One region of the Rhodococcus jostii RHA1 genome, then DNA from elsewhere that is predicted to be linked to it. Evidence: riboswitches for the same ligand, from Rfam matches in the RefSeq annotation. Region 1 holds a riboswitch; each other region holds the start of a gene.
The links. A riboswitch is a leader RNA that binds a small molecule or an ion and turns the genes downstream of it on or off. The one in region 1 is predicted to bind cyclic di-AMP.

Region 1 (7,069 bases):
TCTTCGACGCCGGCTACTGCTCCCGCGAGAACCTCACCGCGCCGGGCCCGGACCGGTTGATCGCCACCGGCAAATCCCGTCACCTCGAGGCCGCCGCCACCGCTGATCCGGTCACCGGACCGCCACCGCCGCAAGCGGATCCGATCCAGGCCATGACCCACCGGCTGCGCACCGAGGCCGGTATCGCCACCTACCGCAAACGCTCACCCATCGCCGAAACCGTGTTCGGGCACGCCAAACACAACCTCGGATTCCGCCGCTTCACCAGCCGCGGCCTCGACCGCGCCCGCAGCGAATGGGCGTTCCACGCCACCGTGCACAACCTCGGCAAGATCCTCACCCACCTGACCGGAGGCACCCCGCTCCCGGCCACCCCCTGACCCGGCGGGGGCCACCCCGCACCGGCACCCACCGCGGCACGAGACACCCGCACCCGGACCGCCCTCACTCAATTCCGCAACAGCCCCCCGGACGTTAATAAGTACTCACGGGGCCGGAGGCCATGCTCAGGCGCCGATCGACGCCTTCATCATCGGCAGCATGGCCCACAGCTGGTCCTGCCAGTAGCCCCAGCTGTGGGTTCCCGTCGCCGGAAAGTCGTAGTGCGCGCCGATGCCGAGGGTGTCGAGCCGCACCTGGAAGGCACGGTTCTGGGCCAGCGCGATCGCCTCGAGGCCCATGCCGGTTCCGACGTTGAAGACGTCGATGGCGGACTGCGGCTGATCGTGCGGGCCGGGGAGGCCTGCGCCCGCCGAGATCCACATCGGAAGCCCGCGGAGCAGCGGGGCGGCGACGAACGGATCGTTGCGGAGCCACGCCGGATCCCACGGCGGACCCCACATGCAGTCGGAGTTGTAGCCGCCGGAGTCGAGCATCGCCAACCGAATCGCCTCACGCATGCCCGGCGCCGACAGGTTCAGATACCCCGACATCGACCCGGCGAACGTGAACTGGTTCCGGTGGTAGGCGGCGAGGATCAACGCCGCGTTGCCGCCCATCGACAGTCCGGCGATCGCGTTGCTGGTGCGGCTGATGCCGTAATTGTTCGCCAGGAAGTCGGGCAGGTTCTGGGTGAGGAACGACTCCCACTTGTACGTGTAGGGCTGACCGTTGGTGTTGCTGGGCGCGTACCAGTCCGTGTAGAAGCTGGACTGTCCGCCGACCGGTTCGACGACGGTGATCCCGTGGTCGGACAGCCACGCGGCGTTGGTCTCGTGCTCCCACCCGCTGACGTCGTTGGTCGCGCGGAGGCCGTCGAGGAGATAGAGGGCCTTGTTGCTGCCGTTGTTCGCGAGCCACATCCGCACCTTGATCTGCCCGACCCCGCCGGGTGCGTCGACCCAGTGCTCACGCAGACGGCTGTACGGGTCCGCGGAGGCCGTCCCGCCGCCGACGAGGACGAACGCCAGCGGCAGGATCACCACGGCAATCATGAGCCGGACGACGCCTTTTATCCAACTTTGTGACGGCTTCGTTGCTGTGACAATCACGGTTCTGCCTCCTGGTAGTCGTCCCCGGCCAGGTACATATCAGCATCACGTTATTGCGCGCCCCGAAATTCCTCGGCGTTTGCGCAGAATCGTTATCTGACCCGTGAGTAGTTGTTAACCGCCCGTGGTTAACAAGTACTCACGGGTCAGTCGACGCGGGCGACGGACGTGATGCGGTGAAGGGTGAACCGCCGGACCGCGCCGCTCGCCGGGTCGAACGCGTCGAGTTGACCGCCGCCGACGCTCACGGGATCGACGATGCGGTGCGTCGCCACGCCCTGCGCGTCGACATAACCGATGGTCACGCTGGTGCGTTCCCGCGCCGCCGCGTTGAGCAGGGCGATGGTCGCGGCGCTGCTGGCCCGCGACCCGTCGGAGCGGATGCTGCCGGATCCCCGGGCCGACGCGGCCAGGTCGCCCGCGCGGAGGGTCCGGACGACCGCGTCGAGTTGGGCGTCCGTGGCGACGGCCGGGGTGCGGCCGGCGGGAGCCTTGCGCCGGGTCACGACCCGGGCGCCGCGGGGACGCAGGTCGACCAGGGCTCCGGACGAGTCCTCGCCTGCGGGCGCGAAACCGGCCGCCCGCAGTTCGCCCAGAACTTCCCGCAGCGGTGCCTGCGACACCGCAACCGTCGGAGCCAACGCGCGCAGGGCCAAAGTTGCAGCCACCGGCGACGCCAGGACCTCCGCGAGCAGGGTGGGGTCCTCGCAGCGGACGAACGACGCCGCGACCCCCGCCCGGAGCCGCCCGTGCCGCCTCGCGACGTCGTCGATCAGATACGACAGCGACTGCGGGACGGGTGTGCGCGACCGGGTCGCGAAGAGGCTGTGCAGTTCGGCCGCCGTCATCCCGACGTCGAGGGCACGCCGGACGCTGTCCTCGCTGATCCGGTACATCGACGCCGCACCGGCGGACTCGATGTCCGCGACCAGGGTGATCTGCTCCAGCAGGTCCGGAGTCAGCGGGCCGGGGGCGACGACGGTGAGGTCGGCCTGGACGAGGACGTGGTCGACGGGTTCGGGCAGCGACGCGTGCATCTCGGCCTCGGCGTCGCCGCCGTGGAGCAGTGCGCGTCCGGGTGAGCTGAGCGCTCCGCGGGCGACGAGTCCGAGCGTCGCGGCCTCGTCGAGGGTGCGTTCGACCGCGTGGACCCGCAACCGGGCACCCCAGCGGGGGCGGCGCCACGCCAGCAGTCGGCTGACCTCCGCCGGATCCGCCGAGTGGCCGCTGCCCAGTTCCGCCAGCAGTCCCAGGATCGCCTGCCGGTCGCGCGGCGCGGACGGCGCGCGCACCTCCTCGGACAGCGCGGCGACCGGTTTGTCGTTGGCATCGCGCATGCCGATGAACCACGCCATGCGCGGAAGTTCCAGCCACGCGGCGGCCAGAGCGTGCCACCGCCGGGCGACCGGCGCGGTGAGCCAGTTGTCGACCGCGGTGGTCGGGGCCCAGTAGTTCTCCCCGCTGTCGGACGTCGGCGCCGGATCCGGGGTGCCGCTCGCGATCAGTCCCGCAGCGGAGAGCAGTTCGACGAGCAGGCTCAGCCGGTTCTCGTCGATGCCGGACGTCTTGGCGATCCGGCGCAGTTCGCGGACACCGAGCCCACCTGCCCGCAGGGCGGGCGCCGGGATCTCGCCGAGAGCCTTGACGACGTCCTCGCAGTGGCGAACCAGTTCCAGCGCCTCACCTGCCGCGGCGGCGTTGATGTCGGTCGGCTTGTGCTTGCGGCCCGTGACGGTGGGAGCGGCCAGCGACGTGGGGTCGAAGACGGCCTCCCCGCGCAGGACCTGCCGCACCTGATAGGGCAGTTCGACGGTTTCGTCGTCGATCCACCGCAGCAGCCCGGCGGCGAGGAGTCGCTGCACGGGACGGTCGGGGGGTGTTCCCGGGGCCGCGTCCCGGGTGCGTCCGATCGAACTCGACTTCGACAGGGTCTCCAGGATGTCCCGCTCGACGCTCTGCAGTCCGGCCAGCGCGGCCGTGATGCCGGGTTCGTCCAGCGTCTCGTCGGGTTCGGCGCTGCGTCCGACCCGCCACGGGATGGTGGCCACGACAGCGGGAACGATGCGCAGCGACGTCTTGTCCCCCCAGACGATCCCCACGGACCGCAGGCCGTCCAGCGTGGCGTCGACGGTCTTCTTCGTCGCCCGCGACCCCACTGCGTCCTGCAGCGTGGCCCGCGGCACGGCGACCTCGTCGGCCCGTTCGAGCGCCAGGAGTTCGAGGATGCCGAAGTCCAGCGACGTCAGGTTGTCGGCCGCGCGGGCCACCGATGCCCGCTGTTCGGCGCGGCCGGCGAGGACGACGATCGTGGCAGGCGGTGGAACCGCCAGGTCGGGGCGCTTGCGGAGCAGATCCGTCAGTTCGGCGTCGCTGCGCGCGGCCAGCCAGTCCGCGAGGGTCGCGGCTCCGCGCGGGGAGGCAGCGGTGCCGTTGGTGCTCGCGGTGGCGTCGTCGGTGTCGGTCATCGACTATCAGATTAGAGACCTGGGCTGTACGTCGCCGAATGCTCCTGTCAAAATGGCACCGTGGCTAACAATTCGAAGAAGCAGTACGTGGATCCAGGGTGGCCCGAAACCGCCGATGGAGATAGCGCCGTGACCGAACTGTCGTCGAGCCGTGCGGGCGGATTGTCCCCGTTCGGCGAGGACACCGAGTTCCCGCTGCCGGCGGACTCGCTGCCGTACGCGCATCCGCACACCGTGATCAACCGCTGACCCGACGACACAAGAGGGGCCCTGCACCGGATCGGTGCAGGGCCCTCTTCTGTGAGTCGCGGGGGATTACTGCGGGAGCAGTCCCTTGTTCGCGTCGATGAGCTGCAGGATCTGGGGATCGATCGCGATGCCCTGAGCCTTGACGGCCTCGATCGCGTTGTCGACGGCACCGGCGTACTGCGACGTGCCGTTGGTGCTGGGGACGCCGCCCGTGAGGTCGGGGAGTGCCGGCGCCGCGGGGGCCTCGGGCACGGTTGCGGGGGCGGTGCGCTGGGTGGGTGCGCTGCTCAGGCCGAGGCTCGAGGAGCAGGACGGCCATGCGCCCCAGCCCTGGGAGTCGAGGACCTTCTCGGCGACGACGATCTGCTCTTCACGCGAGGCCTGGTTGGCGGTGGCCGCGTACTGGGTTCCACCGTGTGCGTTCCAGGTGCTCGGGGAGAACTGGAGTCCGCCCTGGAAGCCGTTTCCGGTGTTGATTCCCCAGTTTCCGCCGGACTCGCACTGCGCGAGGCGGTCCCAGTCGGAGTCGGGTGCCGCGTTCGCGGTGCCCGAGAAGGCTGCTCCGGCGACGCCCATGATGGCGCCGGTGACGGCGACCTTGGCGACGGTGCGGCCGGTGTTGGTGGGCTTGCGATGGCGTCCGCTCATAGTGGTCGAGATCCTCTCCACACGCGCCTGCGAGGTCAGCTGTCGGGTTCGGGCTGAGAGGTCGCCCGGCCTCGCCTCTCCTGGCTGGAGAGGGTCTGGCTTCACCCCAAGATCCGAGTGTGCGAAGCACATTCGGGCCGGTGTCCGTCTGAGAACTTGCGTTCCCTGGAGGACTTTGGGTCCCCCGTCCTCGTCCCTGGAATGCTTCGTCGGGACTCCGGTACCCGCGGGACGAGGTTTGGCGCGGCGGGCCGGATGTGACCGATGTTTCCTCGGCCGGTGACGACGGTAACGGGCCGAGGCCGCAGTGTCACCATTTGATAACGCGGAGTGTCTTCGCCTGTTGCGGGGCCTCATTGGGCGCGCAGGGACTCTTCCCAGCTAGTGGCGACGAGACGTGCGTATCGCCGAGCCGTTGCCCTTCCGTTACCGGGCCGTTATGTGAGGAAGCTCACATCACTGGGGAGCGTCGACGATGTCCTTGCCGAGGGGCATGAGCGAGATGGGGATCATCTTGAGATTTGCGACCGCGAGCGGAATCCCGATGATCGTGATCGCCATGGCGATTGCCGTCACGACGTGCCCGATCGCGAGCCACAGACCGGCGATGACGAACCAGATGACGTTGCCGATCAGCGAGGCGACACCGGCCGTCGGCTTGTCGATGACGGTCTTCCCGAACGGCCACAGCGCGTAGACGCCGACCCGGAACGACGCGATGCCGAACGGGATCGTGATGATCAGGATGCAGCACAGGATTCCGGCGACGAAGTACCCCAGCGCCAGCCACAGACCGCCGAAGATCAGCCAGATGATGTTGAGCAGAATTCTCATGATCGTCCCATCGGTCGGTGGTCGGGTGTGTCAGCGCGAGCGTCTGCCCTGTCTGAGCGCCGCGACGATTCCGAGGAGGAAGCCGATCGGGCACGCGAGGGCGATGAGATAGAGAACGAGGCCCGGTTCGGAATCGGAGAGCACCGGGGTCAGGAAGATCGCCACGATCGCGACGAAGCCGATCGCGAAGAGGGCGAGTGCGACGCGCAGGAGTCCGTCGCTCCTCCGGGGTGTGTGAGGAGTGCTCGGAGGAGTCGGTTCGTGGGCCACACCAGCAACGATAGTGCCTGGAAACCCGGATGTCGGAGGGGGTCTCTGCAAGGTAGACTGTGGGCACTGCGCGTCCCGCACCAGAGGTGGGGCGCGCTGTTTTGCATACCAAGTGCAACCAACTGCACTCCAAGTGATGAGCGGGTGAACGCGGTGCCGACCGGCAAGGTGAAGTGGTACGACGTCGAAAAGGGCTTCGGCTTTCTGTCGCAGGAGGAGGGGGAGGACGTCTACGTGCGTTCGTCCGCTCTTCCCGAGGGCGTCGAGGGCCTCAAGGCCGGCCAGCGCGTCGAGTTCGGCATGGCCGCCGGTCGACGCGGCCCCCAGGCTCTGAGCCTGAAGGTGCTCGACCCGGCGCCGTCGCTGCGTCAAAACGCCGCGCGCAAGGAGCCGTCCGCCAAGAAGCACACGCCGGACGAACTCCACGGCATGGTCGAGGACATGATCACGCTGCTCGAGGCGAAGGTCCAGCCCGATCTGCGCAAGGGCAAGTACCCCGACCGCAAGACCGCCCAGCGCATCTCCGAGGTGGTCCGCGCCGTCGCGCGCGAGCTCGACAGCTGATTCGACGGACAACGAAAAGGCCCCTGCGCTCCGGCGCAGGGGCCTTCTTCGTGTGTCGTGCTAGGCGGTCTTGATCGACCAGGCTGCCCGGGCCTTCGTGAGCCCCTGCTCGTCGATGACGGCGGACGGCAGCTGGATCTCGACGCCTGCCAGCTGCAGGTCTTCCGAGGAGGGCACGGTCACGGCGCGGGTCTCACCGGCGCGGTGGGCCTGTTCCTGGACGACGACCTGTCCCGATGCGTCCTGGTAGACGACGAGCATGCGCCACGGCGCGTCGACGATCTCCTGCGGCAGCGACAGCTGCAGCGAGGAGCCGGGGGGCACGTCGAGCTCGGCGAGGTCACCGGTTGTGCAGTCCTCGAGATACAGGTTGCAGTACGCCAGCGGGGGGATCTGCTCGGCCCGGTTGTGGGCGAAGGCCGTGATCTCGGGCAGGCGGGGCGAGGAGTTGCGGACCAGTGCGTACAGGACTCCGACGAAGGCCACCAGGACCACCATCAGCCCCACTGCAATCAGTGCCAGGATCTTCTTGGTTCGCGCCTGCATTCT
Region 2 (7,069 bases), 4.0 Mb from region 1:
GTGGAACGAGCGCACCGGCAAGCCCGCAGGGACGACGGTCGCGGACCTGCTGACCGACGCCGACCTCACAGCCGAGATCGACGAGGCCGTCGCGGAGGCCAACAAGCTCGTGTCGCACGCGGAGGCCATCAAGAAGTTCCGGGTCCTGCCCGTCGACTTCACGGAGGAGACCGGCGAGCTCACGCCGACGATGAAGCTCAAGCGCAACGTGGTGCACGACAGCTTCGCCGACGACATCGCGGCCATCTACGCCAAGTAATGCCTTCGGCTCGTGAGTACTTGTCAACCGCCCGCGGTTGACAAGTACTCACGGGCGGTCACGCAAGTAATGCCTGCAGCTTGGCGGCGAGCACGTCCCATCGCCACTCCGCCTTGACCCATTCGCGGCCGGCCGCACCCATCGCGGCTGCGCGGTCGCGATCCGACAGCACCGAGATCACCGATCGCGCCACCTCGGCCACCGACGTGCCGTCCACGACCATCCCGGTTTCGTTCTGCCGCACCGTTTCCGGGGCACCACCGGACTGTCCGGCGATCACCGGCACACCGGTCGCCGACGCCTCGAGGAAGACGATGCCGAGGCCCTCGACGTCGAGTCCCGCGCCTCTCGTGCGGCACGGCATCGCGAAGACGTCGGCGATCGTGTGGTGCGCCGCCAGCTCCGCGGACGGCACCGTGCCCGTGAACACGACGTGGTCCTCCACCCCGACCGAGCGCGCGAGCGAGCGCAGACGGTCCTCGTAGGGGCCGCCGCCGACGATCACGAGCACGGCGCCGTCGATGTGCTCGCGGATGCCCGGGAGCGCCTTGATGAGGATGTCCTGGCCCTTGCGCGGCACGAGACGCGACAGGCACAGGACCGTCGGCCGCTCCCCCAGCCCGTAGCGGGCCCGCAGTTCGGCCCGCGCCCCGCTGTCCGGGGTGAACAGGTCGGTGTCGACTCCGGGCGGCAGGTGTTCGAGCGCGGCACTCGCGCCGAACGCGGACGCGAATCGTCCCCTCGTGTACCGGCTGACGTACGTGACGACGTCGGTCCGGTCGCCGATCCGTCCGAGAGCCTGGCGGGCGGCGGGGAGCATCGACCAGCCGACCTCGTGCCCGTGGGTGCTCGCGACCACCCGTTCCGCCCCGGCGCGGCGCAGCGTCGAACTCAGCAGCGCGAGCGGGGCCGCTGCGCCGAACCAGACGCCCGTGCAGTCGTGTTCGGCGAGCAACTTGGCGGCACGGCGGGCGACGAACGGCGTGGGCACCATCAAGGTGGTGGGGTGCCGGACGACCTGAAACGGTTGCCGCGCATCGAACTTGATGTGCGAGTCGCCGCGCCAGCGCGGAGCATAGACGACGAAGTCGTCGGCGGGCAGGTGCTTGGCGAAGGTGTGCAGGTACGACTGAATTCCACCGGGTCGCGGCGGAAAATCGTTCGTCACCAACAGGGTTCGGCGCATGTGATCACCGTAGGCGGTGGACCGTGCGTAGGCCGACGCAGGGTCACCCCAGGTGAGCGCCCACCCAGTCGGTCCAGCGGCCGCGGAATTGATCGGCGTCGACGCCGAGGACGTCGGACAGCCGTCCGTCGACCGCCTCCGGGTCTCCCTCCCCCACGGCCAGCGTCCGGTACAGCTCCGTGAGCCTCGATTCGCCGTACTGCTCCGCGACGAAGGCGTTGATCGACCACGCCGTCTCGTAGGCGACCGAGCCGCGTTCGCCGTATCCGGAGAAGTCGGTGTCCTCGGGGAACTCGGTCGGCGGACCCTCGGCGCCCACCTGCGCGGTCAGCGCCGGCGCGATCTGCCGTTCGGCTTCGCCGGTACCCCGGTATGCCGCGTACTCCGCGTAGCCCTCCAGCACCCACATCGGTGAGCGGTCCACCGTCTCGGCGCGCGCCGCCACGTGGATCAGCTCGTGCCGCAGGATCGCCCGCCGGGTGACCTCGGTCAGCCGGTCCGCGGATGCGGGGCTGAACACGATCCGCTGTCCGGTGACCGTGGCGGCATCGGGGTCGACGGCGTCCGAGATGGCGACGGCGGCGATGTCGCGTCCGTCGTGATTCGGGCCGACGAGCGCCGTGAACTCGTCCTGCGATCCCGCGACCCACACGAGCGCGCGGCCCGCCCAGTTCGAACCCCACAGCTGAGTGGCGTTGACGACGGCGGCGGGAAGTTCGTCCGCCAGCCGGTCGACCATGGTGGCGTTCTCGGGATGTCCGAGCACCACCGACGTCCGCCCGTCACCGGTGTCGACGCGGCGCGACACGACGGGTCCGAAATCCCACGGTCCACGCCAGGTCCGCCGGTCGCCGTCCACGGTGGCGCTGTCGCTGACCAGTGCCCAGCGCTCGCCGCGCCGGGCGACGACGAGAGCCACCGGCTTTCGGGTGGGACTCTCGTCCGCGATCGCGTAGCGGAGCTGCACGGCGGGGGCCCACACCTCGTCGGCCCCGAGCGCGTCGACGAGACTCGACGGCACCGCCGTCTCGGCGCCCTCGGCGATCTCGTAGCCCCAGTCCGAGAATTCCACCCCGGCAACGTTGCCCGCCCGCCGCGTCTCGGCGGCCAGGAATCCCGGTGCCGCCGCCTGATCCATCAGACCGGACAGCCGGGCCGCGTCGTTCGTCCGCACGGCCGACGCCCACGTGTCGAGGAGCGTCTGGACGGCTGCCGCACGCGCCTCGGCGTCGGCTTGCGCGGTGCCGACGGCCCCGTCGGCGTCCCGCTCGGTCCGGGAGAACCCCGTCAGTGCGAGTACGACGACGACGGCGAGGACGAGTCCGGCCAGTGCGGCCAGCTCCCACGGGCGCGCCTGACGGCGCGAGGTCGGATCCGTTGCGGGAGACGGGTCTGAAGCGGGCACGCCGGTGAGTGTATGAGCACACCCGGCCGCCGCTGTCGGACGGTCGCCGTCAGTAGCGGCGCGCCCCGTAGAAGGGGAACTTCGCCATCGACTCGATCTTCACCGGAACACCGAACGTCGAGGCGTGGAGAATGTTGCCGTTGCCGGCATAGAGGCCGACGTGGGACGCGTCGTTGTAGAAGAGGACGACGTCGCCGGGCTGCAGGGCGTCGCGGGACACCGGGGTGCCGCCGCTGGCCTGCGCCTGACTGGACCTGGGCAGCGTCTTGCCGATCTGCTTGTACGCCCACACGACGAGTCCCGAGCAGTCGAATTCGTCCGGACCGGTGGCGCCCCACACGTAGGGGTCGCCGATACGGGTCATGCCTGCCTGCAGCGCGCTCGTGCCCGAGCCAGGGGTGAGATGCGCGAGGATCGTGTTCGGGTCGAAGCCGGGCGGGAACGGCGTCCCCGCCAGCTGGTCGCGTTCGGCGCCGGTGAGATCTCCGAATGCCTTGATCACGTCGGCGATCTGCGCCTGCAGGTCGCTCTGCTTGCGTTGTAGATCGTCGCTCACCGCTTTCGCTTGCTCGGTCGCGGAGCGTGCGGCATCCGCGGACTTCTTCGACGCCTCGGCGGCCTTCGTGGCTTCCGATGTGGCGGACTGGAACTGCGCGACCTGATTGCGGGTGTCGTTGGAGATGGCGTCCAGAGCGGACATCTGGTCCAGGAGCTGCTGCGGCGAATCGCTCACCATTACGGCGAAGAGGCGATTGGTCCGTGCGCCCTGGTAGTTGGCGGTGGCGAGCTTGTTCACGACGGGCTGGAAGACGGCGACGCGCGCGTTGGCGGCGTCGAGCACACCCTGGTCCGCCGCGAGCTCGGCGTCGGCGTCGCGTTGCGCCGACTGCTTGGCCTCGAGATCGATCTGCGCGTTGTGGAGTGCCTCCGACGTCTGCTCGGACTGCCGGGACAGGTCACCGAGCTTTGTCAGCGCGTCGGTCGGGTTGGTGGTGACCGGGTCTGCACCCGCCTGGATCGCGGGCAGCGACACGAGCGCCACCGACAGCACGCCGGCGGTCAGCACGCTGCCCAGGGAGCGCTTCATCTTGTGTGAGGCCACGGAAATGCAGTTCTCCGATCGTCGCTCTCCACCAGCCGGGTCGGGTGTCCGATGCGCGGCTCAGGGATTTCCTCGGCCGATGCGACCGTGGAGTGCCGAAGAGGTGGTGACCCGCGTTGCCGCCCGGTTGGCGCGACAAGACTTCGCAAGGTCTCGGATAGGTTACGGAATGGCATACGTTTGTGTCCACCTGTGTCACGAACGGGGTGGCGGGGACCACCCGACGGGTGAACGACACGCTGTCTGCCTGGGGCGCAACGACATCGAGGGTGGGTTCGAATCGTGATTCGAACCACCCTCGGTGGTCGTGCGAGATCCTACGAAGCTACCCCGTGCATCCCCGCGCTCGACTCGGTGGATGCCTCGCGTCGCGTGTGGATCAGTAGCGGCGTGCGCCGTCGAAAGGCATGGACGCGATGGGCGCCAGCTTGACGGGCTGCCCCTCGGTGGAGGCGTGGATCACGTTGCCGTTGCCGGCGTAGATGCCCGAGTGCGATCCGCCGTAGAAGGAGACCACGTCGCCGGGGCGGAGATCGGACTGCGACACGGGAGTGCCTGCCGCCGCCTGCGCGTAGCTGGTGCGCGGCAGGTTCAGTCCGGCCTGCTTGAACGCCCACTGCACCAGACCGGAGCAGTCGAACGAGTTGGGGCCGGCGGCGCCGTAGACGTACGGCGAGCCGAGCTTGGTCTGTGCGGCCTGAACGGCCTTGTCACCTGCGGTGCTGGCCGGCGCCGGGGGCGCAGGCAGGTTCGGGACACCGGGGATCTGCGGGATGACGACACCCGGGATCTCGAAGGTTCCGACTCCGGGGATGGTGACGGGATCTGCGGCCGCGGGGGCCGCGGTAGCGGTGAGCGCTCCGACTGCGAGCGCGCCGGCGACGACTGCCCGTCGCACATTCCGCTTGGAAACTTGTGACGCCACGAAAGGGGTACTCCGTTTCTTCCATTCATCCGCCGACCGAGTTAGCTGACGGGTTCGGGCTGGGAAGATCAGCCCTACCCACCGGTGCGTGAGGACGTCCCGGCGGGATTCACCCCAGTAGAAACTTGGGTTCCCGGTACGGCCACTCTCGCGAGAGACCGATTAGGCGGTGACTAGCGATGCTGCCCCGGTGTTGGGGCTGCGAGACTCCGCTAGGTCTCAGGAAGGTTACGAAATGGAATACCCCGATGTCGACCGGGACACGCGGAAAGTGTCCGTTTGGGCCGATTTGGGCTTCGCGGGCGCGCGATACCCACATTCGGTAACGACTGGATAACAGGCGGTTGGTTTCCGATCCCTTTTCGATAGCGGGAGTGGGCATTTTCGCGGAGCCTGACGACTCCCCGATGTCTTCTCGACCAGTGTTCCTGCTGTTCAGCGGGGTGCCGCGGACCGCACCCGCCGCACGCGCCGGACCTGCCGGCACCGGTCCCCGCCCCGTCCGGACCCCTCCTTCGCGGTCGCGCGCCCGACCCTCGCACCGCCCGCGACCGTCGCCCGAGGCGGGCAGTGTGATCCTCGTCTCTCCGGGCTCTTCGGGCTCGCCGGGCGGTTCTGTCGGTGCCCGTCCATACGCTCTGAGCCGTGAGCGTCCCCGGTGTACCCGAACAGCTGAGATTCGACGAGCTCGACACCCCACTGCGGGACACCACGTTCGTGGTGGTCGATCTCGAGACCACCGGAGCGCGGCCGGGCGAGGACGCCATCACCGAGATCGGCGCCGTGAAGATCCGCGGTGGCGAGGTGATCGCCGAAATGGCCACCCTCGTCGACCCGGGGCGGTCCATTCCCCCGCACATCGTGGAGATCACCGGCATCACCACCGCCATGGTGATCGACGCCCCGCGGATCGAGCGAGTGCTGCCGGCGTTCCTCGAGTTCGCACGCGGGGCGGTGCTCGTCGCGCACAACGCCCCGTTCGACACAGGCTTCCTCAAGGCCGCCGCGTCCGCGACCGACACCCCCTGGCCCAAGTTCACCGTGCTCTGCACCGTCAAACTGGCCCGGCGCGTCCTCAGCCGCGACGAAGCGCCGTCGGTCAAGCTGTCGTCGCTGGCCCGGCTGTTCGACGTCGGGACCACTCCGACCCACCGCGCACTCGACGACGCCCGTGCCACCGTCGACGTCCTGCACGCCCTCATCGCGAGGGTCGGCAATCAGGGAGTGCACAGTCTCACCGAGCTCGTCGACTACCTTCCCGACGTCTCCTCGCACCAGCGGGCGAAACGCTCGCTCGCCGGCCATCTCCCCCATGCCCCCGGCGTCTACCTCTTCCGCGGACCGTCCGACGAGGTCCTGTACGTCGGCACAGCCACCGATCTGCGCCGGCGGGTGCGCAACTACTTCACCGGCTCCGAGACGCGCGGCCGGATGAAGGAGATGGTGGCGCTGACCACCCGGATCGACCACGTCGAGTGCGCGCACGCACTCGAGGCCGGTGTGCGCGAGCTCCGGCTGCTGGCAGCGCACACGCCTCCGTACAACCGGAGATCCAAGTACCCGAAACGCGGCTGGTGGATCACGCTCACCGTGGAGGCCTTCCCCCGGTTGTCGGTGGTGCGTACCCCGACCGCCGACTCGCTCGGTCCGTTCCGGTCGCGCTCGACCGCCGTCGACCTCGCCGACGTCCTCGCCGAGTACTGCATTCTCCGCACCTGCACGAGCCGCATCCCGAAGGGAAGGGAGCACGGTCCGCAGTGCCCACCCCGCGAGCTCGCAGGCTGCCCGGCGTCCGTCCACGACCGCGCCACGGAGGACGCCTACCGTCCCGGACCGGAACTCTTCCGGCAGTTCCTGCGCGGCCTGGACGACGCGCCGCTGCACCGCATGCGCGCACAGGTGGAGGAGCTGGCCGCAGGCGAGTTGTTCGAGAACGCCGCACGCCTGCGTGATCGCACCGCCGAGGTCGTGCTCGCGTTGCGGAGGATGCAGCGCCTGGCCGCCCTCACCGCGCTCGATCAGCTCGTGGCCGCTCGCCCGGCCGCGACCGGCGGCTGGGAGTTCGCGGTGATCCGTTCCGGGCGGCTCGCGTCCGCGGGCTGCGCGCGGCGCGGAATCCACCCGATGCCGGTGGTCGATGCGCTCGTCCTCACCGCCGAAACCGTCGTTCCCGACGCAACTCCGCTCCGCGG
Region 3 (7,069 bases), 2.3 Mb from region 1:
ACTTCACCCGGTGGGTCAGGACACCAAGCTTGTCGGCGACGCTCTCCACCATTCCGTCCGGATCGATATCCATCTGCGCGGTGACCCGGGTGTGGGTGTCGTCGAGCCGGTGAAAGGTGACCACCCCGGCGTGGTCGGGGCCGACGTCGGACCTCCACGCCACCCGCTCGTCGGGGTGCTGCTCGGTGATCGTGGCGTTGAATTCCCTTCTCTGCCCGGCAATGTCCAACACCCAATGGGTGGTGGTGGAATCGATCTGCCGAACCTCCGTCACCCCCTCCATGAACTGAGGAAACGACTCGAAGTGGGTCCATTGGTCATACGCCACGCGGATCGGGACAGCGACGTCGACTGCTTCGGTGATTGTGCTCATGACTCGACGCTTACCCGCCCATCACCTCTCACACGCAGGGGCCCGCATCCAACAGTGGTCCGCGCAGAGGTCGAGGGCATGCCCACACGAGGTGGCAAGGTTGCTCGTTGTCGTCCCCGATCGGCTTCGGTCTTCACGTACTGACGTTGTTGCTGCCATGCCTTGGAGCTCACGCAGCGCACCAAGAAGGGTCAGCGATGGACCGGGGCACTTGGGGTGGGCATCGGCCGTTGACCTGGGCGTATCGTGAACTGATGAAGATGAAATCCTATCAGCGCACGGTTGCCGACTGGCTCGCCGAGCGGGACGAGCTGGTGGTGGAAATCCTCGAACTCGAGGGCCGGTTGGAAAGAGCCACACGTCGCCTCGAGGAGGTATCCGCCGAGATCGCCTGGCCGGGTGGAGCCCGATGAGCGCAACTCGTTCATAGCGGCGCGTTCGGGAACTTGCGTTCGCGCTGCCGGTGTTGGAAGCGCTCCCGCTGTTCGTCGAGGAGCAGGACCCCTCGGCGTTGGGTCCGGTGAGAGTCCCGGCGATCACGGTCCGGACGAGCAGGGCGTGCCGATCCAGGTCGTCGGCTCGCCGGGCCGCCTCCTCGTCGTCGAGTAGCCGTGCCGCCAGCCGGTCGCAGTCGATGAGGAGTTGCTCGTACGCCAGACGTGTCGAGGCCTGCTCGTCGAGCCGGGACAGCACGACCCATTCCGCCCACTGCAACGGTATGCGGGCCAGATGGTAGTTGAACCGCAGAAGGGCTAGCGCCGGGCCGCGCAAGGTTGTCACGATCGGCGACGCTAGCTGGTGTAGATGAACAATCATGGCCGCACGCGCGGCCTGTCCGGGCGCTGTCCGCGCTCGTGCACGGTGTGGAGTGCGCGGAGCGCGGCTGGTGCGGGGTCGACTCTGATCAACATAAGTGGGGTCCTCTCACGCCCCGCGTACCCACCGTTCGAGGTCTCAGACAGCGATCGGACCCATCGGGTGTCGTGTGCGCACGGTGCCGTGATCGAAGTACCGGCGGGCGGTACGTTCGGCGATGCGCTATCTGCTCCGCTACGGCAGCGACTCGGTCGGTGGGCAGGTCCTCGAGGCGCTTCGCGCGGACGGTCAGATCTATCCGTGCCAGTTCCTCGCCGAGGGTGGGACGGAAGTCGTGCTCGCCCGGCGGTGGTCGCGGCATCGGTGCTCCTGGTCGGAGCGGCGGTGTGTTCCGTGTCGGTGCCTCAAACAGATTTTCTTGCAGCGGATTCGGCGCCACTGCGTAGACTATGACTACGGGTGACGCGCCGCTATTCTGATCCGGTTGCCTGCGGGGTCGGTGATCGTCGCTGTCCCGTCGATGATCGTTTCCCGGGATGATGTCGCGGTGTTCGAGGTCGGCGGGGACACCGTCCATGCCGTCTACCTCGAACGCCACTATGGAGCTGCCGGCGCCGTACGGGTCCAGTGCCAGTTGCAGGGCCGACTTACCGGTGAGCTGCCATTCGGCGAGATCGGGCAGGTGACGGTCGGCAGGTCGGCCGAAAAACGTCGTGTACCAGGCAACGGCGGCCTCAACATCGACGACGGAGACTACTGCGTTTACGCGGCCGGGCTTCATGGACGGTCATCCTCCCCAGCGGGCCCGGAATGCATCGATTCGCCCCTCGACTCCGGTCAGCGCCTCGAGGGGGCGACCGAGTCACCGGCACCGGACGAGTAACAGGCCCACGCGACATCGTCCGCCCGACCTCGGGGAGAAGGCCGAGGCGCACCCTTCTGGTGTCGAGGTCGGTAACCATCGAGGCAAGGGCCTCGTCGCGACACAGCGCTCCGGCCAGCGACTCCCACTCGCAGCCGCGAATCTCGAGATGATCCCCTCTCGCTCATGCGCCCGGGCGAGGACATCGACGACGCACCGGTGATGTGAGCTCCGTCACATCACGGTCCGATAACGGAAGGGAAACGGCTCGGCGACGGGGACGTCTTGTCGCCCCGAGCTGGGAAGAGTCCCTGCGCGCCCAATGAGGCCCCGCAACAGGCGAAGACACTCCGCGTTATCAAATGGTGACACTGCGGCCTCGGCCCGTTACCGTCGTCACCGGCCGAGGAAACATCGGCCACATCCGGCCCGCCGCGCCAAACCTCGTCCCGCGGGTACCGGAGTCCCGACGAAGCATTCCAGGGACGAGGACGGGGGACCCAAAGTCCTCCAGGGAACGCAAGTTCTCAGACGGACACCGGCCCGAATGTGCTTCGCACACTCGGATCTTGGGGTGAAGCCAGACCCTCTCCAGCCAGGAGAGGCGAGGCCGGGCGACCTCTCAGCCCGAACCCGACAGCTGACCTCGCAGGCGCGTGTGGAGAGGATCTCGACCACTATGAGCGGACGCCATCGCAAGCCCACCAACACCGGCCGCACCGTCGCCAAGGTCGCCGTCACCGGCGCCATCATGGGCGTCGCCGGAGCAGCCTTCTCGGGCACCGCGAACGCGGCACCCGACTCCGACTGGGACCGCCTCGCGCAGTGCGAGTCCGGCGGAAACTGGGGAATCAACACCGGAAACGGCTTCCAGGGCGGACTCCAGTTCTCCCCGAGCACCTGGAACGCACACGGTGGAACCCAGTACGCGGCCACCGCCAACCAGGCCTCGCGTGAAGAGCAGATCGTCGTCGCCGAGAAGGTCCTCGACTCCCAGGGCTGGGGCGCATGGCCGTCCTGCTCCTCGAGCCTCGGCCTGAGCAGCGCACCCACCCAGCGCACCGCCCCCGCAACCGTGCCCGAGGCCCCCGCGGCGCCGGCACTCCCCGACCTCACGGGCGGCGTCCCCAGCACCAACGGCACCTCGCAGTACGCCGGTGTCGTCGACAACGCGATCGAGGCCGTCAAGGCTCAGGGCATCGCGATCGATCCCCAGATCCTGCAGCTCATCGACGCGAACAAGGGACTGCTCCCGCAGTAATCCCCCGCGATTCACAGAAGAGGGGCCCTGCACCGATCCGGTGCAGGGCCCCTCTTCTGTCGCCTGGTCGTGAGGGTCAGGTTTTCGGTGGATCTAGTGGTGTGTCTCTGATTTAGCTGATCTTTTCCAGTGCGACGCGGCCGCGCGCAACCTTGGCGAGGATGGATTCGGCGGTCGCGGTCCATTCGTACGGTCGGGGGCTTTCATTGTGGGCATCGAGGTATTCCTCAATGGAGGCGATGAGGTGCGGTACGGAGTGAAAGACCCCGCGCCGCAGAGCTTTATCAGTCAGCTCTCGGAACCAACGTTCGACGAGATTAAGCCACGAGGAGGAGGTGGGAGTGAAGTGCAGGTGGAACCGTGGATGCTTATCGAGCCAAGCCCGGACCTTCTCGTGCTTGTGGGTGGCGTAGTTGTCCAGGATCAGATGGATCTCCAAGTCCTTGGGCACCTCGCGGTCGATGGTGCGCAGAAATCTCAAGAACTCCTGGTGACGGTGGCGCGGCAGGCACTGGCCGATCACCTTGCCGGTAAGGACGTCGAGCGCGGCAAACAAGGTGGTGGTGCCGTGACGCTTGTAGTCGTGGGTCATCGTCTCGCCGCGCCCTTGATCATCGGGAGCGAGGCCTGGGTCCGGTCGAGGGCTTGCACCGACGACTTCTCGTCCGCGCACAACACGATCGCCCGCTCGGGCGGGTTCAGATACAGACCGACGACGTCGACGAGCTTGTCCTCGAATCGCGGATCATTCGACAGTTTGAACGTCTCGACCCTGTGCGGCTTGAGTCCGCGAGCAGACCACACGCGCTGGACGGTGTCCTTGGAGACCCCGACATACTCTGCCATCGTCCGGCAACTCCAATGAGTCTCGCCTTTCGGGCGGTAGTTCTGCGTCAGGTCCACGATCTCCTCGATCTTCTCCTGCGGGATCGAGGGCTTGCGACCACGACCCTTGCGCACCTCACCCAACCGCGCCATGCCGTCCTCGGCGAACCGCACCCGCCAGTTCGCCACCGATCCCGGCGATACCGACAACGCCTGCGCGATAGCAGTGTTAGCCATGCCCTCGGCCGCCATCAACAACGCCTTGGCCCGCACCACCTCCCGATGTGCACCCGACTGCGACCGCGCCAACGACTCGAGTACAACGCGCTGCCCATCGGAAATCTCCAAAGCTGGTACCGGGTTCCTCATGTACGGATTCTATCGAATCGATCAAGAATTATTTGCGAGACACACCACTAGCTCTGGCGCATCGGTTTAGTTCTTACTCGGGGTGATTCGGCCTTCGAACGTGATTGCAAACGCATTGAGAGCCGGCTTCCACCTCGCCACCCGTCATGCTCTTCCCTTGCCCTCGACCAAGTCGACACGCCTGGTGTGATGGTGGATGTCGCCGATCCCTGTTCCCAGGACGGCGCCGCGGACGCCGACAGCTCGGACACCGGCGGCCGGCATTGGCGGCACCCGTTCGGGCACCACACTGATTCCTCCGGTCACCGCCTGGCTCACTGACCGACACGAAAAGGACGGGCGGATCCGGCTCGACCGCTCGGTGGACCGCACATGTCGAGAAATTCTCCCCGGCTCACGGCTGTTCACAGGAGTTCGGCGCCGGCTGTCCGGCGAACTGTGCCTCGATCCAGGGAATGGCGGGGCCCATATCTATTTCGCCGTGCCCCTTGGCAGGATCGAAGATCACAGCGACGGTGTCACCGCGGTCGCATGCTCCGGCGATCGCGCGGGCGGTCCATTCTGGCCGCATGAAGGAATCCGTGCCACCGTAGCCGATCAGCAATGGTGCCGTCGCAACGCTTTTCGGCAATGACATCGCCTCCAGGAGGTCGCGTAACCGTCCGAGTGCTTCGGGTGTGGCGGGTCTGAGGTCGTCGGCGGTGACGGTGCCTGCGATCTGGGCTCGTGTCTCGGCGGTGGGGCCGGAGCAGGACAGCTGAACATCCCAGTTCTGAGCCACCACACCGCGGCGATATTCGTCGAGGTCGAGACCGGGGTGTGATTTCTCGAGCGTGGCGAGCACCCATTGCAGGACCAACACCTGATCGTTGGTCAGGGTGCCGGTGGCCGCGGCGTCGGCCAGTGCGCGCAGGTTCGCCAGGGGCGACATCGCGACGGTCCCCACCAGGTTCAATCCCCGCCCGTACTCGCGGGCAAGTTCGTTTGCGGCCCAGGAGGCCTGGCCGCCCTGGGAGTACCCGAACCCCAACCACCGATCGGATGTGTCGGGAATCATCTGCCGGGCGGCACGAACGGCGTCGATGACGTTGTAGCCCGCGGTGGTTGGGTCGAGATATGGGTGGTAGCCAGGTGCGCCCAATCCCTGGTAGTCGGGAACGGCGACGACGTAACCTCGGCGGAGAAACTCCCCGACCAGCAAGGACGACCCCAGCAGTTGGCTGTCCTTCGAGGGGGCGCATTCCTGCTGGATCCCGGTGGTGCCGTGCGCCAATGCGATCACCGGCCATCCGCCGTCCGGCGCGTGTCCTTGGGGAGCGAACACCGATCCCGTGACCTCGGTAATGGACCCGTCGACGCCGCTCGTCGAGAGGTAGGTTACCCGCGCGGTCAGTGCCGCCAGTTTGGCGATTCGCCGGTCGATGGTGGGCATCTCGACCGCGCGGAGCACCGCCCCCGGTCCGGTGGCGTCCGACGGGATCGGCACGGTGGTTTCCGAGGTGCGACCGGCGTCGTCGGAGTGTCCGGACCCGACTCCGCACCCAGCTATGACCACCGCAGCGGCGACCGCGGCCGCGATTGTGAGGATGCGGGGGCCCGGCGGCTGCTGTGCCTTGTCACCGTTGCGCTCCTCGAGGTGTGACCTCGGCGACCATCATTGGTGTGACCGTCGACGGTGGTGCGCCGGAGGGACCGGGTGGGTGGGTTAGGCGCGGCCGGCATGACGGCTCCGGTGTGTGCGCACCGTCAGGACGCTGCCCAGCAGCCGTGCGGTTATCCCGCGGACGGCAACGGCGGCGTCGACATGGTCTCGATGACCACGCCGACTGCGACCGACCAGCAGCACCCCGTCGCTCAGTGCGGCGAAGCGCAGCGCGGCGCTTCCCCGGAGTACCGGCGGGGTGTCGATGACGATGTAGTCGTGGGCGTCGCGGAGTTGGGTCACGACATCGTCGAGGCCGTCGGACGCCGATAGTGTGCGCAGTTCTGGCGCTGCCGGATCGGTGACGAGTACCTCGACTCCGAGTACCCATATCTGCAGGGAGCTCCAGAGCGTCTCCGGGTCACGGAGCACTGTGGTCAGGTCCGGGGTGGGCGCGAGGCGGAGTTTCGCCGCCAGCGCTGGGGCCTGGAAGTCACCGTCGACGAGCACGACCGTGTGCTCACCCTCGGACAGCGCCAACGCCAGGTTGGCCGCCACTGTGGTCCGTCCATCCTGCGGATCGGCGCTGACGACGGCTACCACCTTCGTCCCGGTTTCGCGGACCTGCACGCACAGCTCGCGGTAGTCCTCGGCCAGCGTCTGGGAGTTGACCGCGATGGTCGACGCCGGCACGGTGCTCATCACTCGGGTGCCCGACGCGATCGCCAGCGTGCGGGGATCTCTGATCCGCCGGTCGAGGACCCCGTACCCCACCGCTACGAGCAGCCCAAGGACCAGTCCGGCGGCCAGGCTCACGAGCACGCGGGCGATGGGCGTCGGTTGCGGTGTCGCTGGGAGGCGTGCGTAGTCGACGACCGTGGCGCCCGCGGAGGTGGTGAGGTAGGCGCCGAGGACGCTGAT

Region 2: linked by a shared signal. The riboswitch ahead of RHA1_RS44465 (NlpC/P60 family protein) and the one ahead of RHA1_RS24255 (transglycosylase family protein) in region 1 are both predicted to bind cyclic di-AMP.
Region 3: linked by a shared signal. The riboswitch ahead of RHA1_RS34290 (transglycosylase family protein) and the one ahead of RHA1_RS24255 (transglycosylase family protein) in region 1 are both predicted to bind cyclic di-AMP.

What each region holds. Positions count from the first base shown of each region.
Region 1 is NC_008268.1:5,236,617-5,243,685, forward strand. Features, by position in the region: gene RHA1_RS24235 (transposase) at 1-380, shown strand, start outside; gene RHA1_RS24240 (alpha/beta hydrolase) at 507-1,490, opposite strand; gene RHA1_RS24245 (helicase-associated domain-containing protein) at 1,637-3,955, opposite strand; gene RHA1_RS24250 (hypothetical protein) at 4,016-4,204, shown strand; gene RHA1_RS24255 (transglycosylase family protein) at 4,271-4,852, opposite strand; cyclic di-AMP (ydaO/yuaA leader) riboswitch at 4,861-5,074, opposite strand; gene RHA1_RS24260 (YccF domain-containing protein) at 5,309-5,686, opposite strand; gene RHA1_RS24265 (hypothetical protein) at 5,717-5,956, opposite strand; gene RHA1_RS24270 (cold-shock protein) at 6,110-6,520, shown strand; gene RHA1_RS24275 (DUF2771 domain-containing protein) at 6,581-7,066, opposite strand.
Region 2 is NC_008268.1:1,194,491-1,201,559, forward strand. Features, by position in the region: gene RHA1_RS05410 (AMP-dependent synthetase/ligase) at 1-259, shown strand, start outside; gene RHA1_RS05415 (glycosyltransferase family 4 protein) at 318-1,445, opposite strand; gene RHA1_RS05420 (hypothetical protein) at 1,489-2,850, opposite strand; gene RHA1_RS05425 (C40 family peptidase) at 2,900-3,952, opposite strand; gene RHA1_RS44465 (NlpC/P60 family protein) at 4,332-4,877, opposite strand; cyclic di-AMP (ydaO/yuaA leader) riboswitch at 4,892-5,056, opposite strand; gene RHA1_RS05435 (DEDD exonuclease domain-containing protein) at 5,523-7,069, shown strand, end outside.
Region 3 is NC_008268.1:7,514,235-7,521,303, forward strand. Features, by position in the region: gene RHA1_RS34275 (SRPBCC family protein) at 1-373, opposite strand, end outside; gene RHA1_RS50735 (hypothetical protein) at 628-786, shown strand; partial or broken gene RHA1_RS52215 (hypothetical protein) at 798-1,189, opposite strand; gene RHA1_RS49635 (hypothetical protein) at 1,674-2,072, shown strand; cyclic di-AMP (ydaO/yuaA leader) riboswitch at 2,509-2,722, shown strand; gene RHA1_RS34290 (transglycosylase family protein) at 2,731-3,312, shown strand; partial or broken gene RHA1_RS34295 (IS630 family transposase) at 3,425-4,506, opposite strand; gene RHA1_RS34300 (lipase family protein) at 4,901-5,992, opposite strand; gene RHA1_RS34305 (CpsD/CapB family tyrosine-protein kinase) at 6,212-7,069, opposite strand, start outside.